Regions from separate parts of the Arthrobacter parietis genome, predicted to be linked through region 1. Evidence: riboswitches for the same ligand, from Rfam matches in the RefSeq annotation. Region 1 holds a riboswitch; each other region holds the start of a gene.
The links. A riboswitch is a leader RNA that binds a small molecule or an ion and turns the genes downstream of it on or off. The one in region 1 is predicted to bind S-adenosylmethionine.

Region 1 (4,180 bases):
CACTGGCGTGCCTTCTCATAGGCGTTGACCACGGCCTGGGCGAGCTCAGGGCTTTCCTCCAGGAAGGACTCGGTGGCATTGAGGAAGCCGTAGGTGTTGAAGTCCACGTTGCGGTAGAACAGCTCGGCGCCGTCTTCTTCGGCTGCGGCCATGATGGGATCGAGGCCGGACCAGGCGTCCACCGAGCCGGTGTTGAGGGCGGCCCAGCCATCGGCGTGCTGGATGTTCTGGATGGTCACTTCGCTCGGGTCAACGTTGTGCTCTGCCAGTGACTGGAGCAGGAAGAAGTAGGGGTCGGTGCCCTTGGTGGCGGCGATGGACTTGCCGCGGAGATCCTCCGCGGATTCGATACCCGTATCCGCCGTTGTGACCAGTGCGGACCATTCGGGCTGTGAGTAGATGTCGATGGTCTTGATGGGGGAGCCGTTGGCGCGGGCCATCAGCGCTGCCGAACCGGCCGTTGAGGCGACGTCAGCTTCGCCGGAGCGGAGCAGTTCGTTGGCCTTGTTCGATCCGGCGGACTGGACCCATTTGACCGTTACGCCCTCATCTTCCAACTCGGCCTCGAGCCAGCCCTGGTCCTTGATGATGAGGCTCAGCGGGTTGTAGGTGGCGAAGTCCACCGTGAGTTCTCCGCCGGTCGCGGCTGCGGCTTCGCCGACTGAGCCGTCGGCGTTTTCCCCGGCAACGCAGCCGCTAAGGGCGAGGGCGGCGATTGCGGCGGTGGCGGCGAACTGAAAACGTGCGGTGCTCTTCATGGTGATCCTTTTCGGAGAGTGCGTGGGACGGGTGTAGGGGGCTTGTTCTTGGGGGTGTCGGCGCAACATGGCGGCACGGTGGGCGCCGCACGCGCTGGGATACGGCGCTGCGAACTGGCCGCAGGCGCGCGGTTAGTGCTGGTGGCTGTCGACGCCGAGGCTGCTCAGCAGCGAACTGCGTAGCGCGGCAAGTTCGGCTGAGCCGCGGTCGCGCGGACGGTCGCCCGGAACCTCCAGCACGCGGCTGATGGTTGCACCCTGGACGTCAGGCTCCTTCGCGAGAACGATCACCCGGTCGGCGAGCTGCAGCGCTTCGTCAACATCATGGGTGACCAGCAGGACCGTGGTCGGGGTGGTTTGGTGGATACGCAGCAGGAGGTCCTGCATCTTCAGCCGCGTCAGGGCATCGAGTGCGCCGAAGGGTTCGTCGAGGAGCAGGACGCCCGGGTTGCGTGCCAGTGCACGTGCCAGCGATGCCCGCTGTGCCATGCCTCCGGACACTTCGCGGGGCCGGTGGCCGGCGAACCCGTCGAGTTCCACGAGGCCCAAAAGCTCCTCCACCTTCGCCTTGCCCGCGGCGGAACTGGTTTCCCTGGGCAGGCCGATAGCAACGTTCTCGCGCAGCGAGAGCCAGGGGAGGAGTCGGGGTTCCTGGAACGCGACGGCGCAGCGGGGATCGATCCCGTCCACTGCTGTGCTGTCGATGAGTACCGCACCGCTGGTGGGAGCGTCCAGTCCTGCCGCGGCTCGCAGGAGGGTTGATTTCCCGCAACCGCTGGCGCCCACAATGGCGAGAACCTCGCCTGCTTCAACGTCCAGGGTCACGTCGCGAAGCACCACGTGCTGCTCGCTTCCGCTCCCGAAACTTCGGGTCAACGAAGAGAAAGTCAGCGGCAGTGTCTGGTTGCCATCAGTGGAAATGGCCTGGGTACGGTGCGCTCGAAGAACGGTGCTCATGTATAACTCCATCGCTCCTGGCAGTAGCACCCGTTCTCCTGCAAGCAGGTAAGGGTTGCTGCGGCGTCAACGATCCAGGTCTCTCGGCCGCTCGGGATGGTGGAATTCCACTAAACGCTTTTGCAAGGGTCCGGCGCAATATGTGTCGTAACAAAGGAACGCTTCAGCCGGACATCGGCAGCGTGAGAGGGTCATCTACATGATTGAAATTCTGAACGCGAGCGAGTTGGCCAGGGCAAAGGAAGCGGGTGCGCTGGTCGCCAACATTCTGCAGACGGTGAAGAGCCGCAGCACGGTCGGGACAAACCTGCTGGAGATCAACCAGTGGACCAAAGAGATGATCGCTGAGGCAGGCGGGGTGTCCTGCTACGTCGACTACGAGCCGCCGTTTGGGCGCGGCCCGTTCGGCGCCTATATCTGCACGTCCGTCAACGATGCCGTGCTCCACGGTCTGCCGCATGACTACTCGCTTGCCGACGGCGACCTGCTCTCCCTGGACCTCGCCGTCTCCCAGCGCGGAATCGTCGCAGACTCCGCCATCAGCTTCATCGTTGGCGAGTCAAAGCCGGCGGAGAGCGTCGCGATGATTGATGCCACCGAACGTGCATTGACTGCCGGGATTGCCGCCGCCAGACCAGGCGCGCGCATCGGCGACATCTCCGCTGCCATTGGTTCAGTCCTCAGCGCCGCGGGATATCCGATCAACACGGAATTCGGCGGTCACGGCGTCGGGTCGACAATGCACCAGGATCCCCACGTGGCAAACACCGGACGGCCCGGCAGGGGATACGTGCTGCGCCCGGGGCTTTTGCTGGCGCTGGAGCCATGGGTCATGGCGGATACCGCTGAACTGGCAGTCGACGCCGACGGGTGGACACTCCGCAGCGCTACGGGCTGCCGGACCGCGCACAGTGAGCACACCATCGCGATCACCGACGATGGCGCGGAGATCCTGACCCTGCGACAAGAGACCTAGCCAAGCAGCCAGTCCACCGCGCGCTTCATCAGTTCGCGGTGTTCCGGTGAGGAGTACGACGCCGCGTCGTGCCCGAGCGCGTCATAGAAGCTTCGTGCCGGTCCAGTTTCAACCTGTCGCTCCAGCGACCACACCAGTGGGTGCAAGTGCCCCTCGTGTTCGTGGCGGGCGTGAACGACGACGTCCGGTGAGGTGCGCAGCCAGCTGTAGCGTTCGTCGGCGAGAGTGAAGTCGGGAATACCGACGGGGAAGGAGCCCTCGAGCAGGATGGTTGCCGCGCCGTACTCCGGGTGCATGGACACGTCGCGTACCCAGCGTCCGCCGAGCGCCGCTTCCCAGGACTCGGAATCGACAAAACTCGTGGCGCTCGAGTGCAGGGCGAGCAGCGGACGGCCGCCGGCTTCCCAGGCGTCCAGGCCATCACGGGCGGCGTCTGTACCGGGGGAAGTGCCGCCGTCCCGCGGGAGGCCGACATTCACCACCAGCAGATCCGGCCAGGCAGCAGAGTCACGGAAGCTACCGAGGGTGGTGTCGACGTCGTCGGCTGTTTCTACGGTGAGTCCGTGACCGCGGAGCAGGTCCGCGATGGCCGCGGAAGTTTCCGCGAACGGGTGCCAGGGGTCCGCGTACCGGCCGGTGCCGCTGAGGATGAGTGCCGTTGTCATGGGACCCATTCTGCCCATAAACGGCGTTCTCGACCCGGGTCACATGTCAGGATGGCACGGTGACGCTGTCGGAACTTGTTGATCGAATAGAGCGCATATCGGCGCGCGAGGCCGGCGTCGTGGTTGTTGGGATTGTCGGCGCGCCGGGAGTCGGCAAGACAACCTTGGCGGAGCAGTTGATGGCTTCACTGAACCAGAACAAACCCGACCCGGATCAGCAGCGCTTCGCCCATGTTCCTTTGGACGGGTTCCATCTGTCCGATCAGGAGCTGGCGCGCCTGGGTCTTCTGGAACGCAAGGGCGCACCCGAGACGTTCGACGAGCATGGCTATGCTGCTCTGTTGAAGCGGCTTCGTGGACGGCGGGATTCTGTAGTGTATGCCCCAGGTTTCGAGCGCACCATCGAGCAGCCCATTGCCGGCGTGATCCCTGTGTATCCGTCGGTGCGCACCATTCTCACGGAGGGCAATTACCTGCTGCTCGGTCGCCCGGGCTGGCGGCAGGCCCAGGCTCAGTGCACTGAGGTCTGGTACTGCGAGCAGGATGAGAACCTGCGGCTGGACCGGCTGATCCAGCGGCACATCCTGTTCGGAAAGAGTCCGGCTGCGGCGGCGGAGTGGGTAGAGCGGGTGGATGAACCGAACGCGCGATTGATCGAGGCGACGAAGAACCGAGCGGATCTGGTGATTCGGGTCGAGTAGCCGGTCGGGTTCGAACGCAAAGGTGCCGGGGATGCGCAGGATCGTGGGGACGTCACCACGTTCCTGCGCATCTCCGGCACCTTTGCTGCCTCAAGGCTGCTCCACGCTTGACCACCTATCGTT
Region 2 (4,180 bases), on a different contig from region 1:
GTACGTGGATTATCGACACTCCGGGCATTCGTTCCTTCGGCCTTGCCCATGTCGAGGCCGACCGCATCCTCGCCGCCTTCCCGGATCTTGCACCCGGCACCGAGGACTGCGAGCGGGGCTGCCGCCACGATGCCGCCGCCGTCAACTGCGGACTGGACGGCTGGGTCGCGTCGGGCGCTGCCGGCGAATCCGGTCCGGTGCGCCTGTCTTCGCTGCGCCGGCTTCTCGGGGCGGGCGTCGAACCTTCCCAGGGTGCCAAGGAGCTGGGGATGCAGTGAGTGATGTGACTACGGCGCCGATTGCCTGCTAGACTGAACAGAGTTGTTGTGTTGCGCACGAATGTTAAGCCTTGATTTCTCTCCGGAGTTCGAAAGCTTTTTTTGCAGGCGAAATGAACACCGCGACAGGAACCCCGAAGTACGGGGGGATCCTCACACTCAAGGAATAAAAAAATGGCAACAGGTACAGTCAAGTGGTTCAACGCTGAAAAGGGCTTTGGATTCATCGCTCCTGACGACGGCGGCGCTGACGTTTTCGCTCACTTCTCCGCAATCAACTCCGGCGGCTTCCGCTCGCTTGAGGAGAACCAGAAGGTCAGCTTCGAGACCACCCAGGGCCCCAAGGGCCCCCAGGCTGAGAACATCTCCGTTCTCTAAGTCTCCGTTCTCTAAGTTTCAGCGCTTCAAGATCTAGCGCTTCAAGAAAGGGGACATCGGCTTCGGCCGGTGTCCCCTTTCTTGCGTTTAACAGCACACCGTTCAATGACACCCGTTCCTGTGCGTGCGTGAACCGATCGTAGCCCAGCGCTGAGCGCGTCCGCATCGGGACCTCCCGCATCTGTGCACCCTGACCATATAGGTTGAAAGTATGAACCTCCAGAGCTACAACGATGACCTCCGCCTTGCCCATGTAATGGCCGACTCCGTAGACGACCAGACCATGTCCCGGTTCAAGGCGCTGGATCTGGCGGTCGAAACCAAGCCGGACTTCACCCCGGTCACGGATGCGGACAAATCGGCGGAAGAGGCTATCCGCGGGCAACTCTCGCGTGCGCGTCCGCGCGATGCCGTACTCGGTGAGGAGTACGGCAGCAGCGGCGCCGGCTCGCGGCGCTGGATCATCGATCCTATTGACGGAACCAAGAACTTCGTCCGGGGCGTACCGGTATGGGCTACCCTCATTGCATTGGTGGACGAGGGCCGGCCTGTCGTCGGTGTTGTGAGCGCCCCCGCGCTCGGAAAGCGTTGGTGGGCTGCAACGGGCACCGGTGCGTTCATGGGTAAGTCTCTCGCGGCAGCCAGCCGGCTCCGGGTTTCGAGCGTATCCCGGCTGGAAGACGCCTCGCTCTCCTACTCGAACCTGTCCGGCTGGAAAGAGCGCGGCAACTTTGACGAATTCGTATCGCTCACCGAATCCGTGTGGCGTACACGCGCCTACGGTGACTTCTGGTCCTACTGCCTTGTCGCCGAAGGCGCTGTGGACATCGCCTGCGAACCTGAGCTGAACCTGTATGACATGGCCGCGCTGGTACCCATCGTCACGGAAGCCGGCGGTCGCTTCACGTCACTCGAAGGCTCCGACGGACCCTTCGGAGGCAACGCGCTGGCAACCAACAGCACACTTCACAATGATGTCCTGAAGCGACTGAACCCCTCGCTGGACGATCTGCTTCAGGAAGGTACCGGCGTCTGACGTGGTCGCTTAACACCAACGCGTAACACAAGGACCGGATATTCCCGGCCTGCTTTAGTCTGGATTCCTAGGTCACGAGTGTCAGCGTTAAACCCCGGTTTGCTGGCCGGCAACCCTCCTTCCGCGGCGGGGTGCCCCGGGTGACGACCTGGCCGGGCCAGAACGTGGTTCGGCAAGCGCGGGGCCTGGTGAAGCAGGTCCCCTGAACCTACGTGGGGTACCTCCTGTGAGCAACGCACTTCTTGAGAACGAACTCTCCGCTGCACCGCTGGCGTCCGTGATGGGCGCTGAGCTGCAGGCGCCGCTGGTGGACGGCACTGCCGTCCGTTACGTCAACCTGGACTATGCCGCTTCAACGCCGGCGCTGCAGCAGGTCAATGACTATGTGCAGAGCGTGCTTCCCTACTATGCGAGTGTGCACCGGGGCGCCGGGTACGCATCGCAGATCTCCACCTCGCTCTACGAGAATGCACGAAGGACTGTGCGGAACTTCGTCGGCGGCCGGGAAGATGATGCGGTCATCTTCACCCGCAACACCACCGATTCGCTGAACCTCCTGGCTGGATGCCTGCCGGAGGACGGTGAGGTCCTCTACCTCGACGTGGAACACCATGCCAATCTGCTGCCCTGGCTGCAGCTTCCCCATCGCGGGCTGGTCGCCGCGGGAACCATCGAGGAAACGCTCGCCGCTGTGGAAGAGGAATTGGCATCCGGAGGAATCAGCCTGCTTGCTGTAACCGGTGCGTCGAATGTCACCGGAGAAGTTCTGCCCATCGGCCGGTTCGCAGCGGCGGCTCATGCGCACGGCGCGCGGATCGTCGTCGACGCGGCTCAGCTCGCTCCCCACCGGCGGCTGGATTTGCTCCGCGACGGTATCGACTACGCGGCCTTCTCGGGCCACAAACTGTATGCGCCTTTCGGCGCGGGCGTCCTGGTCGGTAGAGGCGACTGGCTCGATTCCGGAAGGCCCCACCTCGCCGGAGGCGGCGCAGTGAAGACTGTGAAAGTGGACTCGGTGTCCTGGGCAACCGGTTCCGCGCGCCATGAGGGCGGGTCACCGAATGTGCTCGGTGCAGCCGCGCTGGCGAAGGCAACAGAGGCCATCGCTGGGTTGGATGAACCGGCCTGGCTTGCGCATGAATCAGAGCTGCGGGATGCCCTCGTGGAAGGGCTCTCCAACCTTCCCGGCATAGCAGTTCACCGCATCTTCGCTGACAGCACCGATGCGATCGGCGTAGTGAACTTCTCTGTCCACGGTTACGACGCCGGGCTGGTCGCCGCATATCTGTCTGCAGAACACGGGGTTGGACTGCGGGACGGGAAGTTTTGCGCTCATCCGCTGCTGAAGCGGCTGGGCCTGCCGTCAGGTTCGCTACGGGCGAGTTTCGGGCTCGGATCACGGCAGGACGACGTCGACAGGCTGTTGACCGGTTTGCGCTCGCTTCTTCGGGATGGACTGGGGACTGACTATGCGGTCGACGCCGGGCGCTGGGTGCCCGCGGTCGAGACCCGCCCTTTCCCTGACTGGGCTCCGCCCACGCCGGGAACTGCCGGCGCCGCGCCCTGCACAACCGACTGAGCGCTGCGACCGCACTTCCTCGGCACGACGCCGCCTTCAACCGGGTGCTTTAATTGACGGGTTCCGTACCCGTCATGCGAGGAGTTCCCAACATGGGTGTTGGAGGTCCGCGCCTCGCCGAACACCGCCGTCGTGAATTGGCGCGGGGCTACCTGCAGGAAAGTGACCGCTACGAGCGCGTGCGTCCGGGCTACCCCCAAGACAGCGTGGACTGGCTCATACCCGCCGGAGCGTTGCGCGCAGCAGACGTTGGCGCCGGCACCGGCAAGTTCACCCGGGAGCTCATCCGCCGCTGCCCGGAGGTGACAGCTGTTGACCCATCCCTGGACATGCTTGCAGTCCTCGGACAACAACTCCCGCGCGTAGCCAGAGTGCAGGGAACTGCCGAGGCATCGGGACTCGCAACGGCGAGCGCTGATGTACTCACAATTGCCCAGGCCTGGCACTGGTGTGATCCTGCTGCGGCAAGCCAGGAGGCCGCACGTGTGTTGGCACCGGGGGGAAGATTCGCGCTCGTCTGGAATCAGCTGGACGTCAGCGTTGCCTGGGTACACCGGCTCTCCCGCATCATGCATGCCGGAGACGTTTTCCGGCCGAGCTACCGCCCTATGCTTGGTCCGCGCTTTTCGGAGCCGGAGTCTAGGGTCATTCCATGGACGCAGGTTCTTCCGGTCTCGGACATCGTGGAACTTGCGCGCTCCCGCACCTACTACCAGAACGCATCAGCCGGTGTGCGCACCAAGGTGGAAAACAATCTGTCGTGGTACCTGCACGATCACTTGGGGCACCAGCCGGACGCAGTCCTCGAGCTGCCGTACCTTACCTACTGCTGGCGGGCCGGCCGGCTTTAGCCCTCAGCGTCCGTCCCGTTCGTTTCCGGCCCGGAATCTGCACCCTCAGCCGGGTCCT
Region 3 (4,180 bases), 960 kb from region 1:
GTCCCGAAGTCGGGATGGGCTTTCGGCAACTGGTTCCGCATCGTCACAACGGCATGCGTGCCCTGATCGATGGAAATGGTGGGACCCGGGAAGATCCCGTTGTAGCCGAGGATGCGTGTCTTCAGTCCCGGAACAAGGGAGGCCGTCGCAGCCTTCTGGGTCACGTTGTAGAAGTTCTGCGGTTTCCCGTCCAACGGGTTGATTCCCGTCTTGTACGGCGCCAGGAACGGCGGACGGGTGAACGCGAGCTGATAGGGCTTGAGCTTTGAGCCGTCCAGGACCGGCGCGGACTTCGCGCTGATGGAGGCCAGGGGAGCGGTGAGGGTCGCGGCGGCCAGAGCACCGAAGCCGCCCATCGCCAGGAAATTGCGCCTGCTGACAGACATGGGAACATCCCTTCCAAAGGTGTTTCTTTTGGTGGGACGCGCATCGGGGTGCGTTGAAAACGCCCGCCCAGACTACGTACTCGATGTGTGCCTCAGCAGCAAGATTGCTCCTGCCTTCTTGGGGAAACCTTGGACGATCGTTTGGGTTACGGAGTGAGGCTACCCAGACGTCAGGAAGTGAGTGCCTTGCCCAGATCAGTCTGCAGGTCGCTTACGTCTTCAAGGCCCACCGAGAGCCGGATGACGCCGTCGGTCAAGCCGATTGCGGCACGCCCTCCTGGACCCATGGCGCGATGTGTGGTGGTAGCAGGGTGGGTGATCAGCGTCTTTGAATCGCCCAGGTTATTGGAGATATCGATGACTTTCAGGGCATCGAGCAGCGCAAAGGCGCGCTCCTTCGCCTTTCCCTCGGGTGCATCCAGTTCAAAGGTCACCACCGTGCCGCCGGCTGTCATCTGGGCGGCAGCGAGATCAAACTGCGGGTGCGATTCGAGCAACGGGTAACGGACCCAGTTCACAGCCGGTTGGGCTTCAAGCCAGCGGGCGAGGGTCAGCGCCGAGGACGAGGAGTGGTTCACCCGCAGGGAAAGGGTTTCCAGTCCCTTGAGGAGGGTCCAGGCATTGAATGACGACAGCGCGGGCCCGGTGTGCCGCATGAGTGTCTTCACCGGACCCTCGATGAACTCCCTGCGGCCGAGGATCGCGCCGCCCAGCACCCGGCCCTGCCCGTCGATGTGTTTGGTGCCGGAATAGACGACGACGTCGGCACCCAGTTCCGTACACCGCTGCAGCAGCGGTGTGGCGAAGACATTGTCGACGACGACCTGCGCACCGGCCGCGTGGCCGAGCTCAACGACCGCCCGGATATCGACGATCTCCTGCATCGGATTGGACGGCGACTCAAAGAAGACCGCCGTGGTGGGAATGCTCAGTGCTTCCTGCCACTGGCCGAGGTCCCAGCCGTCCACGAAGACAGTCTCCACACCCCAGCGCGGCAGAATCTCGTTGAGGATGACGAAGCACGAGCCGAAGAGGCTGCGTGAGGCAACAACGCGGTCGCCCGAGGCCAGGAGGGCACCGAGCGCGGTGAAGACGGCAGACATGCCGCTGGCTGTGGCGAAGCACGCCTCCGCACCCTCGAGCAGGCGAAGCCGCTCCTGGAACATGGCGACAGTCGGGTTGCCGTACCGGGAGTATACAAAGCGGTCGACGTCCCCGGTGAAGGCTGCCTCCGCCGCCGCAGCAGAGGAATACACAAAGCCCGAGTTCAGGAAGAGCGCCTCGGACGTCTCCTCGAAGTTGGACCGTGCCAGCCCCCCGCGTACCGCGAGGGTATCGGGTGACCAGGCAGCGCCGTCGTCATCCGGGCGTTGGATTCGGGGGTAGCCGCCGTTCCCCGCGATGGGCTCACGGCTGGCCGCCGGAGAGAACGACGACGGCGCGGGCTCACTTACTGGCGTGTGCTCATTCACGGGCGTCGCCACGGTCCGTTGCCGAACGGGCAGCGCCGGTCCGTTCTGTGATCGCGGTCTGTCCTGTGGTCGTTGCGTGATCTGTCGTATCCGTGCTCTCTGGGGCTTCTTCTGCATGCACTGTGGTGGCGAGGCCGCTGGAGCGCCAGCCGCCGTCGGCCTCAAATCCGTGCAGCACGTTGTAGGCAGTGTGACCGGCGGCGGTGGCATTCTGTGCTGCTGCCACAGAACGGACGCCGGAACGGCACAGGAAAAGCAGTTCGCGGCCCTTGAGCCCGTTCAGCTGGTTGAGGAAGGAGACGTTACGGCTGCCGTCGGAGCGCGTCCACTCGAGGAAGAGGGGGACGGTCCCGGCGTCGGTGAGGTCGGGAACGCCGACGCTCCGCCATTCCTCGACAGTGCGGACATCCACCAGCACGGCGCCCTTGCTGACGCGTTCCACCGCATCACGTGCGGTGATGTTGCCGGCATAGCCGTTGCCGGGCCGGGAATTCGCCGGGGGATGGGGGTTGGAATGCAGTGCCATTGTGTCTCCTCACGCTGTGCACGCTGGTGATCATGGGATGTGATCGTTGTGCCGAGTAGTCACCTGAGGCACCCCGCCGTGAAAGAGGGTTGCCGTCCAGCAAGTCAGGGCTTGGCGCTGGCACTCGTTACTCCGGAATGAACGTAGCACCGGCGGCGCCATGCCTGCCATGCCGGGCCGTAACGTGCGGTAACGCCCGTGGTACTCGGGCCAAAGGCGCCGGGGCGTGGCAGGTCCGAGCCAAAAGCGCCGATGCGTGGCAGGCCTGAGCCAAAAGTGCCGATGCGTGGCAGGTTCGTGGGGATGTCCCCACGATCCTGCGAATTCCCGGCACTTTTGCGGTTGGACCAGGGAACGGACGAGTGGGCCAGGGAACGGGCGGTCGGGCTGGGGGACGGGCGCTCGGGCTAGGAGACGGACGCTATGAGACCGCTCAACTCCGCGGTCAACTCGGGCGAAAGCGTCACCGGCTTTCCGTCGATGGACTCGACCTCGGCGAGCAGACGGACGCTCGAGATCAGCCAAACGCCGTCAGACTCGAACAGGTCTTCCGGCACGAGCGGTCCGTAACCCAAATCCCAACCTGCCTCACGGGCCGCCGCAAACAGTGCGCCCTGCGAGGTGCCGGGGAGGATCCCGCTCTCAAGCTGCGGCGTGATGAGGTGCTTGACGCCGTCGATGACCTGCGCGATCAGGACTGTCGACGTCGGGCCCTCGAGGACCTTGCCGTCAGACGAGGTGAAGATGACATCGTCGGCGCCGTGCGAGCGCGCATAGCGGACCGCCGCCATGTTCACCGCGTAGGAAAGGGTCTTCGCGCCCATCAGCAGCCACGGAGCACGCTGGGCAACCGTGCTGTCATAGCCGCGGTCAAGCAGGAGGACCGACAGCCGCTGGCCGCGCAACCCGACCGGTACGGCGGACACCTGGACCCACGCGGTGGCTCCCGCCTCTGGTTCGCCCCGGGTGGCGACGAGTTTGACCACGAGTTCGCCATCGTCGTCGGCTGCCGCCAGCGCGGTGGTGATGGCGCGTTCCCACACGTCCGACGACGGAACCTTCAGTTCCAGCGCATCGGCGGACGTCGCCAGCCGGGCGAGGTGGGCCTGCAGCTTCCGGGGAGCGCCGTTGACCGCGAGCATTGTTTCGAAGATGCCGTCACCCCGCGTGATCCCGGTGTCGGTAACCATCAGCTGCGGCTGTGCTGCGTCAGCTATGCGGCCGTCGGGACGGGCGGGGTCGAGGAACACCAGAACAGTCATGCGATCAGCATAGTGACCGGGCAGGTCAGGAGCTCGTGTCGTTGTCCTCGTTCAGCCCGCGCTGGGCAAAGTCTGCTTCATCGGAAGCTTCCGCAGGGAGGGGATCGGCAGCGTCCGGAACCTGGTCCGGTGCGTAGTCGATGAGACCGGCGTCGACCCGTTCCTGCTCCGTTGCGGCCGCCAGGGCATCGTCATCGAGGCGTTCAGGCTGCCCCGCATGGCCCTGATGGATGCGATTGGGAAGGAACTCGTTATCCGGCTCCGGAACGTCGTTCAGGTTGGGCGTGTTTTCATCGTTGGAGCTAGTCATGACCGTTCTCCTTCGTTGCACTTTCCTCGGGCGTCCCATGCTTCCACAGACGCCAAGTGGACGAAAGGCCCGCTCAGCGAACCGCTCGATCGCAGCGTCAGCTGGGGAAGCTCGAACCAAGCGCAGACAGCACCCCGAACGCCTTCGTCCGGACCTCGTCCCACTCCTCGGCGGGGTCGGAATCCGCAGTGATCGCGCCGCCCACTCCGAGTGTGAGGCGGGTG
Region 4 (4,180 bases), on a different contig from region 1:
GAAGCTAACCCCCGGCCACGCGGCCTGGGGAACCAGCGTCCGAAAGAACCAATTAGATCCGGACCGCACCCTTCGGGGTTTCGAACGCTACCGACATGATGCCGGGCGTGCCGTTGGGGGCGATCCACTCGACGTCGACGTCGTCCAACGGGTGGGTGACGGGCGTTCCGAGCCACTCTGTGACGCGCTCTGCCGACCCGGCGATGGTGAGCGCGCTGAGGCGCACGGACGCGGTGCGCGCCTGGGATGGGTGGAGGGACTCCGTGCCTTCATCCCAGCGGATCATGTAGGGGACCTGAGGGTCAGCGATGAGGCCCTTGATGCCGATCTGCTGCCAGGTCAGCTCCTGCCCGTCCGGGAATTTGCGGTTACCGGGGACGGCGCTGCGGCCAAGGCGGTCCTCGAACGGGGCGAGGTCATCAACGGCTACGCACCAGCCCATCCAGCCGCCGCCGGCCTCGGACCGTGCCCGCACCGCCTGGCCAAATGGAGCCTTGTCCGAGGCTGGGTGGTCAAGGACCTCGACTACCTCGAGGTACTGGCCGTTGACCAACGGAAAAATCATGTTGCGGGTGCCAAACCGCGGGTGGATTCCACCCTTCACGAATTCAACTCCGAGGGCGTCGGAAATCCGTTCCGCAGTAGCAGTCAGTCCGTCAGGTTCGCAGGCATAAGACACATGATCCAGGCGCATGGCCCCATTTTGGCACTTTGTGATGGAGGCCTCGACTAAGGGTTACCTAAGTCACACCGCGGGCGACGATGTTCCAAGCAAAACCCAAGGTCAGAGCCGGATAGTTGCTTCACACAGGGAGCCCGGTTCCGAGACCGCCGGAGTTTCCTGCCAGGGACGCCCACTGGGTGTCCCCCTTGAGTGGGGCCGACCGTTTTCCCATAGACGCCGAACGGCCCCACTCAAGCATCCTCTGCCGCACGCGCGCCTTTCACGGCTACTACGCCAGCCGGCTTCATTTCACGGCGAGTCACACAAGTTGCCCTCACCCGCGCTGGTCAGGTTTCCTAATACGAGGTAACGAGTGACAGTGCGGCAGGTTCCACCCGCCATCAGCCCCGGCTTGCTGTCCGGCAACCCTCCCTCGCGGCGGGGTGCCCCGGGTGAAGACCAGGCCCTGCATGCAGTGCAGGAGCAAGCGCGATTCAGTGAGGCGGCAGGGTTTTGACAGGCATCACCACAGCGGTTCCGCAGCCGGAAGCGGGGCTGGTTGACGGCGTCGTCGTGCAACGGTTCCGGATTGGCCCGTTGGCGCTGGAAACAGGCGGCCATTTGCCCGATGTCGTCCTCGCCTACGAGACCTGGGGCACGCTCAATGCCGATGCCTCCAATGCGGTGCTGATCGAGCACGCACTCACCGGCAGCTCACATGTAGCGCGGGGCGAGTCCTCCGAGGATGGCTGGTGGGACGGGTTGGTGGGTCCGGGCAGAACCATCGACACGAACCGCTACTTCGTGGTGTCCATCAATATGCTGGGCGGCTGTTACGGATCCACGGGGCCGGCGTCGCTTGATCCGGAGGGCAAGCCGTGGGGTTCGCGTTTCCCCTTCGTCACCATCCGCGATTCCGTGCGTGCCGAGGCACTGCTCGCAGACCTGCTGGGCATCTCCTCCTGGCACTCCGTGCTGGGTGGGTCAATGGGAGGCGCGAGGGCTCTTGAGTGGGCTGTCACCTATCCCGGGCGGGTGCAACGGTGCGCCGTCATCGCGTGCGGAGCAGCGAGCACCGCGGAGCAGATCGCCTTCGCGCAGGCCCAGGTGCAGGCCATTCGCCTCGACCCGCGGTTCACCGGCGGCGACTACTACGGAAGCGCCGGTCCCGAGGATGGGTTGGGCCTTGCCCGGCGCATCGCGCACATCACCTACCGTTCGGAGGCGGAACTCGTACACCGGTTCGGTCGGGCAGCGCAGGGTATGGAAGAGCCTTTTGGGTCGTCGGTGCCGGGCGGGCGCGGCCGCTACCAGGTGGAGAGCTACCTGGACCATCAGGCGGAAAAGCTGGTCCGGCGGTTTGACGCCAACAGCTACGTCATCCTCACTGAAGCGCTCATGAGCCACGACGTTGCCCGTGACCGGGGGAGCCTCAGCACTGCACTCGCAGCTGCCTCGGCAGAGTTCTTCGTCGCGGCGGTGGATTCGGATCGCCTCTACTGGCCTCGCCAGTCCGTTGAACTGGCGTCCGCATTGCCCGGGAACGTTGCCGTCCACACCATTGAATCTCCCATCGGCCACGATGCCTTCCTCACCGAGATTGCGCAGCTTGAGCCCGCGCTGGCAGCAGCGTTCTATAGCAACACCGACGACGGCGATGTCAAGGAGAGCGCCTCAGCGCTACGGTTGCGCGCGGGCTGAGTCGCAGCCTGCCGCAGCACGCAGCCGGCACAGTTCAACATGCCACTATGGAGCTATGACGAATTTTTCCTCGACTGACGGTTCTGCTGCGCCCTCCTCCGCCTCCTCCTCCGCCTCCGCCTCCGCCCCCGAGACCGGGCCCGGGACCGGCCCGGCCTCGACCGCACCGACTGTCGTCTGGTCGAAGCCCGAAGACGAGCGCTCCGGCTCGCCGCTCCTGGTGCTGCTGCACGGACACATGGCCAACGAGGAAGACCTCATGGGTATCCTCGACTTCCTGCCCGACGAGTTCACCGTGGCATCCGTACGTGCGCCGGTCGCCCTGGGAGCAGGTTTCACCTGGTTCCCGCTGATGCAGGACGCCGCCTATTCGGTCGACAAGGTCACCGCCGCCGTCCAGGACGTCATTGACTGGGTCGACTCCATCAAGCAGTCGCACTCGAGCGTCACCCTGCTCGGCTTCTCGATGGGCATGGCAGTGGCAAGCTCCATGCTGCGTGCCCGGCCCGCAGACTACGCGGCCGTCGTCGGGCTCTCAGGGTTTGTTGTGCCGACCGACGGCAGCACGTTCTTCAACGACAGCGCGCTTGTTGCGAAGCCAGTGCCGTTCTTCTGGGGCCGGGATCAGGAAGACCCGGTCATTCCCGCCGATCGAATCGAGTTCACCCACGGCTGGCTGAACCGCCACACCAAGCTCACCAAGGTGCTCTACGCGGGCATGTACCACAGCATCAACGCACAGGAACTGGGACATGTGCGGGAATTTCTGCAGATGGTGGTGCCCGGCGTCAGCCGGACACCACTGTCACGGTAACGCCGTTACGGTGGCGGGTTAGACTCCCGAATGTGAAGAAAGAAACGCTCTGGGACGCAGGAAAACGCGCGGACCCCAACAGGTCAGCCGCCTACATCCAGCGTTTTGAACAGCTGATATCCGAGGGTGCGGACTTACACGGGGAAGCCCGGTGCGTCGACGCAATGGCTCCCCGAAATGCGCGTATTCTCGACGCCGGCTGCGGGCAAGGCCGGGTTGGCGGGGAACTGGCGCTGCGTGGCCATTCCGTGGTGGGAGTTGACGCGGACGCCCAGTTGGTCGAAGCGGCGAGGGCAGCCCACCCAGGGCCTGTGTGGCTGGTGGGAGACTTGACAGAGCTGGATCTGCCGGCCCGCGGAGTGGCTAAGTCCTTTGACGTGATTGTCTGCGCAGGAAACGTCCTCGCCTTCCTTGCTCCGGGCACGGCGCCACAGGTTCTTGCACGCCTGCATCGCCACCTGGCGCGCGGTGGACGCCTGATCGTCGGGTTCGGCGCCGGGCGCGGCTACACCTTCGACCAGTTTTTCACTGACGTCGCCGGCGCCGGCTTCTCCGTCTCCTTGCGCCTGGCCACGTGGGATCTTCAGGCCTGGACGCCAACATCGGACTTTCTCGTTGCGGTGTGCGAAGCCGAAGCCCGCGATGCCTGCGTTATCCCTGCACCACTGTCACGGTAACGCCGTTCACCGTCACGGAATCACCGGGATGAATCTGGCGTCCCCGGCGATCCTCGATCTCACCGTTGACTTTCACCAGGCCGTTCTCGATGAGTTCCTTGGCCTCCACCCCATCCTCGGCAAGATTGGCCAGCTTGACCAACTGGCCCAGCCGGATCATCGAGTCACGGATGGGCACTTCAGTGGCGGCGCCGGTCTCATCGTTTATGCTCATGGTTACATTCTGCCCGCCGGAAGTGACCGGCCGGAACAGGCCAGTGCCCTAGGGTTTAACGGGTGTCTCGAGCCCCCCACCTTCCCGCCGTCATCGGCCTCCCGCTGGCA

Region 2: linked by a shared signal. The riboswitch ahead of ABFX19_RS08420 (aminotransferase class V-fold PLP-dependent enzyme) and the one ahead of ABFX19_RS07135 (ABC transporter ATP-binding protein) in region 1 are both predicted to bind S-adenosylmethionine.
Region 3: linked by a shared signal. The riboswitch ahead of ABFX19_RS02550 (rhodanese-like domain-containing protein) and the one ahead of ABFX19_RS07135 (ABC transporter ATP-binding protein) in region 1 are both predicted to bind S-adenosylmethionine.
Region 4: linked by a shared signal. The riboswitch ahead of metX (homoserine O-acetyltransferase MetX) and the one ahead of ABFX19_RS07135 (ABC transporter ATP-binding protein) in region 1 are both predicted to bind S-adenosylmethionine.

The regions. Positions count from the first base shown of each region.
Region 1 covers NZ_BAAAON010000001.1:1,500,005-1,504,184, forward strand. The annotation lists gene ABFX19_RS07130 (aliphatic sulfonate ABC transporter substrate-binding protein) at 1-758, opposite strand, end outside; gene ABFX19_RS07135 (ABC transporter ATP-binding protein) at 891-1,715, opposite strand; SAM riboswitch class I at 1,721-1,818, opposite strand; gene map (type I methionyl aminopeptidase) at 1,915-2,691, shown strand; gene ABFX19_RS07145 (ThuA domain-containing protein) at 2,688-3,356, opposite strand; gene ABFX19_RS07150 (nucleoside/nucleotide kinase family protein) at 3,416-4,057, shown strand.
Region 2 covers NZ_BAAAON010000002.1:51,743-55,922, reverse strand. The annotation lists gene rsgA (ribosome small subunit-dependent GTPase A) at 1-278, shown strand, start outside; gene ABFX19_RS08430 (cold-shock protein) at 453-656, shown strand; gene hisN (histidinol-phosphatase) at 868-1,692, shown strand; SAM riboswitch class IV at 1,763-1,877, shown strand; gene ABFX19_RS08420 (aminotransferase class V-fold PLP-dependent enzyme) at 1,973-3,271, shown strand; gene ABFX19_RS08415 (class I SAM-dependent methyltransferase) at 3,364-4,122, shown strand; gene ABFX19_RS08410 (hypothetical protein) at 4,119-4,180, opposite strand, start outside.
Region 3 covers NZ_BAAAON010000001.1:542,181-546,360, reverse strand. The annotation lists gene ABFX19_RS02560 (multicopper oxidase family protein) at 1-386, opposite strand, end outside; gene ABFX19_RS02555 (O-succinylhomoserine sulfhydrylase) at 557-1,762, opposite strand; gene ABFX19_RS02550 (rhodanese-like domain-containing protein) at 1,851-2,384, opposite strand; SAM riboswitch class IV at 2,391-2,516, opposite strand; gene ABFX19_RS02545 (aminodeoxychorismate lyase) at 2,792-3,646, opposite strand; gene ABFX19_RS02540 (hypothetical protein) at 3,672-3,956, opposite strand; gene pabB (aminodeoxychorismate synthase component I) at 4,054-4,180, opposite strand, start outside.
Region 4 covers NZ_BAAAON010000010.1:146,843-151,022, forward strand. The annotation lists gene ABFX19_RS15315 (CPBP family intramembrane glutamic endopeptidase) at 1-8, shown strand, start outside; gene ABFX19_RS15320 (VOC family protein) at 53-694, opposite strand; SAM riboswitch class IV at 1,030-1,160, shown strand; gene metX (homoserine O-acetyltransferase MetX) at 1,178-2,365, shown strand; gene ABFX19_RS15330 (alpha/beta hydrolase) at 2,421-3,179, shown strand; gene ABFX19_RS15335 (class I SAM-dependent methyltransferase) at 3,212-3,856, shown strand; gene ABFX19_RS15340 (RNA-binding S4 domain-containing protein) at 3,831-4,070, opposite strand; gene ABFX19_RS15345 (DMT family transporter) at 4,133-4,180, shown strand, end outside.